Regions from separate parts of the Paenibacillus sp. FSL E2-0151 genome, predicted to be linked through region 1. Evidence: riboswitches for the same ligand, from Rfam matches in the RefSeq annotation. Region 1 holds a riboswitch; the other holds the start of a gene.
The links. A riboswitch is a leader RNA that binds a small molecule or an ion and turns the genes downstream of it on or off. The one in region 1 is predicted to bind S-adenosylmethionine.
Positions count from the first base shown of each region.

Region 2: it holds a riboswitch for S-adenosylmethionine, as region 1 does, so the genes downstream of both, metA (homoserine O-succinyltransferase) here and MHI55_RS25835 (methionine ABC transporter ATP-binding protein) in region 1, are expected to answer to the same signal.

Region 1 is NZ_CP150308.1:5,806,292-5,811,805, forward strand. Features, by position in the region: gene MHI55_RS25820 (DUF2167 domain-containing protein) at 1-739, shown strand, start outside; gene MHI55_RS25825 (MetQ/NlpA family ABC transporter substrate-binding protein) at 858-1,697, opposite strand; gene MHI55_RS25830 (methionine ABC transporter permease) at 1,773-2,432, opposite strand; gene MHI55_RS25835 (methionine ABC transporter ATP-binding protein) at 2,433-3,467, opposite strand; SAM riboswitch class I at 3,594-3,735, opposite strand; gene MHI55_RS25840 (Cthe_2314 family HEPN domain-containing protein) at 3,865-4,581, opposite strand; gene MHI55_RS25845 (heme A synthase) at 4,745-5,514, opposite strand, start outside.
Region 2 is NZ_CP150308.1:2,076,682-2,082,195, reverse strand. Features, by position in the region: gene MHI55_RS09735 (aminotransferase class I/II-fold pyridoxal phosphate-dependent enzyme) at 1-999, opposite strand, end outside; gene MHI55_RS09730 (PLP-dependent transferase) at 996-2,183, opposite strand; gene metA (homoserine O-succinyltransferase) at 2,208-3,125, opposite strand; SAM riboswitch class I at 3,362-3,485, opposite strand; gene corA (magnesium/cobalt transporter CorA) at 3,937-4,872, shown strand; gene MHI55_RS09715 (HRDC domain-containing protein) at 4,943-5,514, opposite strand, start outside.

The sequences.
Region 1 (5,514 bases):
AAGCCTAACCAGCAATAGCGAATTCGGCTCGTGGTATGTAGTGTTCGAGTACGTGAAGACAGGTCACATCCACGATGACGATCAAAATTTGAATGCCGAAGAACTGTTAAGCAGTTATATCCGAGGCACAGAAGAAGATAACAGAGAACTTGATCCTGAATATAGAACGTACATAACGGGGTGGGAAATCGAACCGGCATATGACAGTACCAAACACCAGTTGGTTTACTCCCTTGGTTTCAAGAATGCTGATCAGCAAGCCATGGTCAATTACAATGTAAAACTCCTGACACGCGAAGGATACATCACAGCCATTCTGGTTACAGATACGGCCAACTTTCAACAGAGCCGTCAGGCATTCGAGGAAACCGTACTTCATAAGCTTAGCATCAATGCAGGATACACCTATGAGGAGTACAATGCTTCGACTGACAAAACATCCACTATAGGGCTCAACAGTCTTCTGATGGGCGGGATCGGGTACACAGCTTCCCAGAAATTCAGTGCTCTTCTTTTGCTCAAAAAAGGATGGGCTTTGATCCTCGTTGTCGTCCTTGGGTTAATTGGTTGGATCAGATACAAGATCAAAAGCTCACACGGAGAAGAAGAAACACTCTCTCCCTCCGAGAGAACGTACCTGCAAGAAGCAGATGAGCAGCAGTATGCTGATCAGAATGAATTATCCTACTACCGCCAATCTGGGCATCCATCCAACGCGGAGAAACCGGAAAAACTCTGACTTGTGTTGATCCCCACGTCAGCACAGATTAGGAAACATAAAATAAGCCGTATATCTCTTCAGAAGAGATATACGGCTTATTCTTAATAGCTTCACATCATATCATACATATCGTGAATTATTCAGTTGCAGGTTCAACTGCACCTTTATAACGTTCTTTGATGAATGTTTTCACTTCTTCGGAGTGCAAAGCAGCAGCCAGTTTTTGGATTGCATCTGCATCCTTGTTGTCCTCACGGGAAACGAGGATGTTTGCGTATGGGTTACCTTGCAGATCTTCGATCAGCAAAGCATCATTCGCCGGATTCAGGTTCGCTTCGAGCGCATAGTTAGCGTTGATGAATACCAGATCCGCTTCATCCAATTGACGAGGCATCATGGCTGCATCCAGCTCAATGATATCCAGGTTCTTCGGATTGGCTGTGATGTCTTGAATCGTAGATGAGATATTTGTGTTGTCTTTCAGCGTAATAATACCTTCCTTCGCGAGCAACAACAGTGCACGTCCACCATTGGATGGGTCATTTGGAATTGCTACTTTTGCGCCGTCTGCCAATTCATCCAAAGACTTAATCTTTTTGGAGTATCCACCAAAAGGTTCAACATGAACAGGTGTTACAGAAACGAGGTTGAATCCACGTTCTTTATTCTCTGTGTCCAGATAAGGCTGGTGCTGGAAAAAGTTCGCATCCAATTTTTTATCAGCAAGCTGCTGATTGGGTTGTACATAGTCGTTGAATGTAACGACTTGCAGACGGATACCTTGTGCTTCCAGTTCAGGCTTGATGCTTTCCAGAATCTCTGCATGTGGTGTAGGTGAAGCTCCAACTTTCAATTCAACTGTACGAGGTGCACCTGCTGAATTGTCTGCGCCGCTATCGGCGTCCTTGTTGTTTCCGCAAGCTGCGAGAACCGCAATCAACATAAGACTAAGTAGAGCAAAAGACCATTTTTTCATGTGTAAAACCCCTTCTCTAATCATTTTTGTCATGTGGCATCTGCATTATTGCATAACCATCATGTTATCTATGTGTTATTTCCTGGTGAAAAATGTAACCAAGCGATCTCCAGCCATCTGGAGAATTTGCACAAGAATGATCATCGATACTACGGATATAATCATGATTTCATTTTGATAACGATAATACCCATAGTTGATTGCCAGCGTTCCTAGACCTCCACCACCAACCATGCCCGCCATCGCCGTGTAAGAGACAAGCGTAACGATGGTAATGGTAATACCAGCAACCAAACCAGGTAACGCTTCAGGCAGTAATACCCGTCTTACAATTTGTCCGGTCGATGCACCCATTGACTGTGCCGCTTCAATGACACCCCGATCAACTTCTCGCAACGTCGTCTCCACCAATCGAGCAAAGTAAGGAGCTGCTGAAATAACTAAAGGTGGTATAACACCTAACACACCTGTAGCAGTACCGACGAGTGAACGAGTGAACGGTATAAGAGCAACAATCAATATGATAAATGGGACTGAGCGCAAAATATTCACAATCAAGGACAATATAATGTACACCGTCCGTGACTTGATCGAAGCAGATCGGGCTGTCATGAACAGCAGCACTCCGAGCGGTAAACCAAAAATTACGGTGAACAAGCCTGATACACCCAAAATTTGCAGTGTCTCAATGGAGGCTTTACCAACCTCTTCCCAGCGAACTGTTGAAAAATCCATCTAACGAAGCACCTCCACATCAAGTCCCTCTGCGGTCAATTCTGATATCGTCCGATCAATCGCATTTGAATCACCCTCGAACCGAACGGTCAGCTGCCCATAAGGAACTTGTTTGATCGTAGAGATTGTACCTTGCAGGATGGCAAAATCCACTCCTGTCTTACGTACCGTTCTAGACAAAATCGCTTCATACGTTTTGTTACCCAGAAAGGATATCTTCACAAGTTTGGAAGCAGCACCTGCCTGCAATTCAACGCCTGCATTTGCCAGAGCGGTCTCTTCCAGAGCAAGTCCAGCTTCATGGTCACGCATCATGAAGTCCCGCGTAATCGCATGCTGCGGCTTCAGGAACACGTCTGTTACAGGTCCTTGTTCCACAATGCCGCCCTGATGAATGACAGCCACCTTGTCACAGATGTTCTGAATGACATGCATCTCATGTGTGATCAGCACAATCGTAAGGTTGTACTTTTCATTAATGTCGAGCAATAACTTCAGGATTGAATTTGTCGTCTGCGGATCAAGTGCCGAAGTAGCCTCATCACAGAGAAGAACATTTGGGTCACTTGCAAGTGCTCTCGCAATCCCTACACGTTGTTTCTGGCCACCCGATAATTGAGCCGGATATTTGCTGCTGTGGTGCTCCAGACCAACCAGTGCAAGCATTTCCTTCACTTTGCGATCAATGGCTTCCTTGGGTGTATTCACAAGCTTTAGTGGAAAAGCTACATTGTCATATACCGTTGCCGAAGATAACAGATTAAAGTGTTGAAAAATCATCCCGATCTTGCGTCTCTGTTGCTGCAATTCAGTTTTGCTTAGTTCAGTAAGGTTGATTCCGTCGACCCATACCTCACCCTCCGTAGGCCGTTCCAGCAAATTAATGCAGCGAATCAATGTGCTTTTTCCAGCTCCGGAATGGCCAATCACACCGTAGATTTCACCCTTTTGGATGCTCAAATTCAGCTCGGATAACGCTGTTGTAGATTTTGCCCCTTTGCCGTACGTTTTCGTTAAACCTTTTAATTCAATCAATCGCACTTGCCCCTTTCCAACCACCTACATGTATCTTTACCCGATCTAAAGGAAAACTCCCCTTAAAGTACAAAAAAAGAGCCCTTTGCAGATACAAAGAGGGCTCTTCACGTGAAAGAATATACCTTCTCATCTGCCAAAATCGTGTCTTGCACCATTTTGTAGGAATTAGCACCTAACATCTATAACGAATGATACATGTATCATGTCATTACAAATCGGTTGCCGGGCTTCATCGGGCCTGTCCCTCCGCCGCTCTCGATAAGAAATATGTTGTTGTAGGATTTTATAAGTTCATGTAGTTTATGCTTTATAATGTGAACGTAACTTTTGAAATATCAATTATATCCGTGTAACATTCGATTGAAACTCAGTATATTCCAAGTATTCCGATTTGTCAAAGGGAATTATTCCTTTTCCATATTTTATTGATATAACTATAAGAGGCTGTTAACGTTTCACAGACCATATCGACGCCCTGACGCATTTCCTGCACATGCTGATTCAGATCCTCCAATTTCACTTTACCTTGCAAGGTCTGGTGTAACTGCCACAGGTCATCGTGCATTTCTGAGTTCATGTAGTGAATTTCCATATTACGTCGCTTGCGCAGCTTGCTCATCGGCTCACGATAAGAGTCCTTGATCTGTATTAATTGCAACGCAAGATCATGATGTTCCCTCGCATAGTCGAACTGCCTTAACACAGTAAAATAAGAAAAATGCGCTTTGGTATTGGAAGTATTCAGCTGGAATATTTCATTTAATACTGTGCCGACTTTATCCAGAATGGCAAAGCAGCGGATAAAGCCATCTTTGTAGAAATACACATAACGTGCATACTCGGCTTTTTCAGTCGCCGTCATATCATCCGTTGAGCCTGCAACGACCTTTCTGCGAAAATGAGCAGCAGCGAAACAACTTTGCTCCAGTTCATCCAGTGAGGAGATGAGTCCCTGAGTCCACACATACAGTTTCCGATAGTCATGCGTGGGATCATGGTCCACATGCATTTGTCGTTGAAATAGCTCAAGCGTATGCGCCATTGCGTCCATCGCTGCCTTCAATTTACCTTCGTTTATACGTGGCTTTTCCCCCAACAACGTTCGCAGCATATCTAACCTCCTCTTTTCCAAATCAACAAGAATTCATCACCGTAAACGTAACATCATTCATTCCGTGTAATTGCTGCTTGCCATAGGTTGCCCTGATCCCTCTGACATCAAACAAAGTCCACCTGTCCAATGATGTACATCACTGGATGGTGGACTTTCATATTTAAAAACGATTAGCCGGGCGATGCAGCTTGTACACCAGGAAACTCATATACGTTAAGACTCCGAACAATATGGCGATATCCAGCATATGAGCAAGAGCTACGAACATGTATACTTCCGGACGGTTCATTGTCACCATCATGAAAATACCAATGACTACTTGCATCAGAATAAGAACAACGGATACCACACCCAGAGTACGCATTTCCTTGTTGTCCGGATGATTACGGTAAGCGAAGTGACCCAGGATTGCGATAACAATCACGAGCGACGCAGCTGCTGCACGGTGAGCAAAAGCAACCGCTACCCCACCCGAAAGCTCAGGAATAATCTGACCGTTACAAAGCGGAAATCCAGAACATCCGCCGGCAGAATCCGTGTGACTCACAAATGCACCTGTGTATACCACGAGATATGTGTAAATGGTGGAGAACCAGACCAGATTTCTGAATTTTTTACTAACCCGAGGGTATTTATTCAGGCGCTCTAATCCGCCATCTTTGGCCTCCTGCCTTATGCCCAGCGCCATCATTAGAGAACTGGCAAAAGCAATCAATGCAAAGCCAAAATGCAGTGCCATGACTGCTGAAGATTGGGAGAAGACAACGGCAAAAGCCCCCATGATTCCCTGGACGATAACAAATACCAGAGTTAAGAAAGAAAACAATTGCAGGTCACGGCGTGACTTGCCAAACCGCAGAAAAGCAACAAACGAGGCAATGGACAACAGTCCAGCCAGTGCACTTACAGCGCGATGGGAATATTCAATGA
Region 2 (5,514 bases), 3.3 Mb from region 1:
GCTTACAGCAACAATGGGGAGCTTCACCCGGTTAAGAACTGCTTTTGCACGATCACCTGAACCGACGTCAAAAGAAACGACAGCTCCATATCCTGTGGACTGGCGCTCATGTGCCTCACGGCCCGGATGATCCTCAAGTCCAGGATAAAACACAGCGGTAATATCACTGCGCTCATTAAGCCATGCCGCCAGTTTGGCTGTGCTCCGTTCACTATGAGCCATGCGAGCCCCCAAGGTTTTCATCCCGCGCATCAGAAGCCAGGATTCTTGTGCCCCGAGTACAGTTCCAAGTCCATTTTGCAACTGTTTCAGTTGTACGCCAAGTGATTCCGTGCGAGCAACCGCTAACCCTGCCAGTACATCACTGTGACCTCCGAGAAACTTCGTAGCACTATGTACGACGATGTCCACACCAAGCTCAATTGGACGCTGATAGTACGGTGTCATAAAGGTGTTATCCAGAATCGTGATGAGGTCATGTTCCTTCGACCAGTCAGTTACGGCAGCGATATCCGTAATTCGCAGTGTAGGGTTGGACGGTGTTTCCATATAAACTGCCTTGGTGTTTGGCTTGAGTGCCGCTTTTACTTCATCTATATTGGTCATGTCTACAAAGGTTGTCTCGATCTGCATACGGCTTAATATGGAAGTAAGCAAACGATACGTACCTCCATATACGTCTTCCGTTACAATCATGTGATCCCCTGCAGAGAACATCATGAACACGCTTGAGATCGCAGCCATCCCCGAAGAATAGGCAAAGCCTCGTGCGCCGCCCTCCAGCAATGTGATGTAATCTTCCAGAGCCTGACGTGTCGGATTACCCGAACGACTGTAATCATGTTGAGGCGGATTGAAGATATCAAAATGATGGAATGTTGATGCTTGGTAGATCGGTACACTGGAGGCTCCAGTCGTTTTGTCAATCTCATCGCCAAAATGGAGCAATTTGGTATCAAATTTCAACTCGGAATTGGGCTTGTTGTTGGACTCACTCATGAGTGCACGCCTCCTTCCACTTCCTGTTGTGCAGCTGTCAGAGCATTGCCGAGATCTGCAATCAGATCATCTGCATGTTCAATGCCTACGGAGAACCGGAGCAGACGGTCATCCACACCTACGGCTTCACGAATTTCAAGAGGTATATCCGCATGAGTTTGTACCGCCGGATAAGTCATGAGAGATTCCACTCCACCGAGACTTTCGGCAAAAGCAATGAGTTTGATATGACGAAGTAATGGTTCAACATAACGTGCATCCTTCACTTTGAAAGAGAAGATACCGGTGTTACCCGTGGATTGTTTATTCTGTACCTCATACCCCGGATGATCGGATAGGCCTGGATGATACACTTCAACCACCGCTGGGTGCTCAAGCAAGTATTTGGCAATGGTAAGTGCATTGTACTCATGACGCTCCATGCGAAGAGCCAAGGTTTTCATACCTTTCATCAACTGGTAGGAGTCACTTGGAGATAATACCGCTCCAATGGAATTATGCAGGAACGCCATCTCTGCAGATAATGCCTCACCCTTGGTTATAATTAATCCGGCCAACACATCATTGTGTCCGCCCAGATATTTGGTAGCGCTATGAATGATGATATCGGCACCCAGTTCAATCGGACGTTGGAAAAATGGAGTCAGCAACGTGTTGTCAACAATGGTCAACAGGTTGTAACTTTTCGCCCAGGAAGCGACAGCTTCCACATCGGTGATCATCATCAACGGATTGGTTGGTGTCTCAATAAATACAGCTTTGGTATTCGGCTGACGAACATTTTCCAGTGCTGCAATGTCATTTGTATCCACATAACTTGCGGTTACACCGAAACGGGACAAGATGCGTTCAAGCAGACGATAGGTTCCGCCGTATAGATCCAGCGATACAATCAGATGATCCCCTTGACCGAACATGGCAAAGATGGTTTGTAGCGCGGCCATACCTGAACTACAGGCAAATCCTGCATCACCGGACTCCAGCGCTGCGGCCGCCTCTTCCAACACTTTGCGAGTTGGGTTGGTCGTACGAATATAATCAAACCCCGTGCTTTGTCCAAGCTTCGGGTGGCGAAACGCAGTGGATTGATAGATCGGAAAGTTAATGGCGCCTGTAACCGGTTCATTGATGGACCCAATTTGTGCTAAGCGGCTTTCGATTTTCAACTTGTTGTTGTCTTCCATTGCTGCATCCTCCTGTAATCTCGATTAGATTTGCGGGCCAATATCGTAAGGTGTTTCTTGATACACATAGTAATTGAGCCAGTTAGAGAATAATAAGTTGGCATGAGCGCGCCAAGTAGCTGGTGGCACACGGGAAGGATCGTCATTCGGATAATAATGTCTAGGCAATGCGATATCCAACCCTTTAGCTGTATCCCGGTCATACTCCCACTTTAATGAGAACGGGTCATACTCGGCATGTCCTGTGGCAAAAATCTGTTTGCCGTCTCTGGTAGCAACCAGGAAGATCCCCGCTTCCTCGGATTCAGCCAAAATCTCTAAATTCTCATTCTTTTCAATATCTTCGCGTCTCACTTCCGTATGACGGGAATGTGGAACGTTGAATACTTCATCGAATCCACGCAACAACGGAACATGTGGTTTGTTGATGGTATGTGGGAAAACGCCAAAACACTTTTCATCAAGTGCAACCTTGGGTACGTCAAAATGATGGTATAAACCTGCCTGGGAAGCCCAACATATGTGGAGGGTTGAAGTCACATTGGTTTTAGTCCATTCGAAGATCTCCTGGATTTCATTCCAATAGTTCACGTCTTCGAAATCCATCTGTTCCACAGGGGCGCCCGTAATAATCATTCCATCGAAACGACGGTGCTCAATCTCATCAAAGGTTTTATAGAACAGATCCAAATACTCCTGAGACGTATTCTTCGACGTATGGGATTTGGGATGTACGAGAACGACATCCACCTGAATAGGTGTGTTTCCCACCAGACGAAGCAATTGTGTTTCGGTCGTTTCCTTTGTGGGCATCAGGTTTAATATAGCGATACGGAGTGGACGAATATCCTGCTGATATGCAGAAGTTTCATCCATGACGAAGATATTCTCTCCTTCAAGTACTTCTTTTGCTGGTAGCGTATCGGGTATTTTGATTGGCATAGTAAGTCTAACTCCTCCTTGTGCATAGATAGATGCAGCCACCCCTGGCTTGATGTCTTCACATCAATACAGTTATAGACTGCCTTGAGCTTGTAAAAACATTGAATTGCTCTTTCATCCAACATTACAAACAACCTCAAGTTCCTTAGCGAAAATCACTGCTGAGAAGTCGGGGCATATGACAAAGACCTTACTCGGATTTCGAGAAAGGTCATATGTAAAATAGATATGCGCCTCTCTCATCTCTCAGTTACAACAGTGCCACTTGACACTTAGTCGCTGCAAGAATTAGCACCGTGCGGTATACCGCCGGTTGCCGGGTTTCATCGGGCCAGTCCCTCCACCTACTCTTGATAAGATTTCGCTGTATTAGATTGTAATTGAATATGGTTCACCGTCTACTTTATTACATTAATGCCCTCACGTCAAGTTGCAGTTCGATGTCTGCTTCCCAGATCGGAACCGTTCATCATCCATTGTCATACACTGCCTCAGGGCGCGAAATAGACACATTTTTGCGCTTGAAAGCACCTTGTACCAGCGGTATACTAAACAAGGTGTTATAAACCCTTATGTGAGAGGTGACATATTAAATGGATGGCGACCCGAGGCCTGACTGGCAGCCGAATTCCGACAAACTGCATAGAGAACTGACATCAGCATGCCGGCAGCGGGACGTGACTTCCGTTTGATTATATAGTGAACGCAGCCCTGATCTCCAGGCTCCGCTGCCGACCGGCTGATTTGTTCTTTTTGCGCCCATAATGATAATATCCGCCAAGTTGGCGGGTGCAGAAGGAGTAGATTAACGATGAAAATCCGGTTGGTAAACAACGGTGTATTTATTCCGGTGGACGACATTCAGCAGGCGCTGACTCCACCAGCGGAAGGATTTTACTGGATTGATGCAGACGTAGACGATTTGGCGGTACTTCAGCCGCTGTTCTTGATGCATGATCTGGCTGTAGAAGACTGTCTTAGTGACGAAGAACAACGTCCGAAGATTGAAATTTATGAGAACCATTATTTTATTGTGATTAATAGCATCCGTTTCGATGATGAAGAGATATTTCTACGTGCGGTCAACTTATTCCTTGGCAGACATTTCATTATTAGTGTTACCAAGCACAAGATCAGCGAATTGCGCACACTGAAACCGATCCTGTGGGAACAGGAAATCAGTACACCGGATCGTCTGCTGTATTTACTGGTTGACTTGATTGTTGATAATTATTTCACCGTAGGTGACCGAATTGAAGCACGAATCGAGAAGCTTGAGGAAGACATTCTGATGCATACCAAAAAGTCACATTTGAGTGAAATTATCGGGCTGCGCAGTGAGATTTTGTGGCTGAAAAAAGTGCTCGGACCTCAGAAAGAGGTCATTAACACCTTGAATAAAAAAGATCTGCGTCTCATCGATGATCAACTGCAAAAGTATTTCAGTGACATCTATGAGAATGCTGTAAAAATATCTGAAACCTTTGAGACTTATCGCGACCTGATGGGCAACTTGCGAGAAGCCTACCAATCCAGTATTGCGAACCGGGCGAATGAGATCATGCGTGTATTTACCGCCATTACCACGGTCTTCATGCCGCTGACGGTCATTACCGGTATATACGGCATGAACTTTACGAACATGCCAGAGCTTAACTGGAAATACAGCTATTTTGTTGTGATTGGCCTAATGGTTACCCTGGGCCTGAGCATGTTCTTCATTTTCCGCAAGAAAGACTGGGTATGAACTCGTATGAAATAACAAAGACGAAGCGCTCCTCCGGGAGAAACGCCTCGTCTTTTTTCATTTCTGATTATTAACCAACATTCTTCTCTGTCTCTGCGTGCCGACGGAAGCGGATTCGAATCATGCGCAGTCTTTCATAGACCTGCTCCAGACTTCCTCCATCGGGTTTCTCTCCTCCATACACCTTATGTAATACTGGCTTCAGGAACGTATCTCCCAGCTCCTCATACGCACTCCATACGGCCTCTTGTTCGTTCTCTGGCATCACTGCCAGCTCCACATCAAGAAGACAATCGGTGTCATAACCTTCGTGATCCAGTGCCTCTAACAGCTCAACCAACTCGCGTCGGGATAATCCAGATCGATTAACAATCTCCTCTAACGTATGCCCTTCCTTCATGCCTTCAAGCACCTGCTTACGCGTGGTGAACTTATCAAGTTCCTGCTTGTACTTCTGCTCTCTCTGCTTGTATAACCAACTCTCATACTCTTCTTCCTTCAGCGCCGTGTATACCCAGTCCAGCGGGAATGTCGTTGAACGCTCCAGTCCGGTTGTAATCTCCATCCATTCCGCACCATACTCAGTTGCTTTGCTCTCTCCTACGCCCGGAAGTTGCATCAGTTCATCCAGCGATTGCGGAA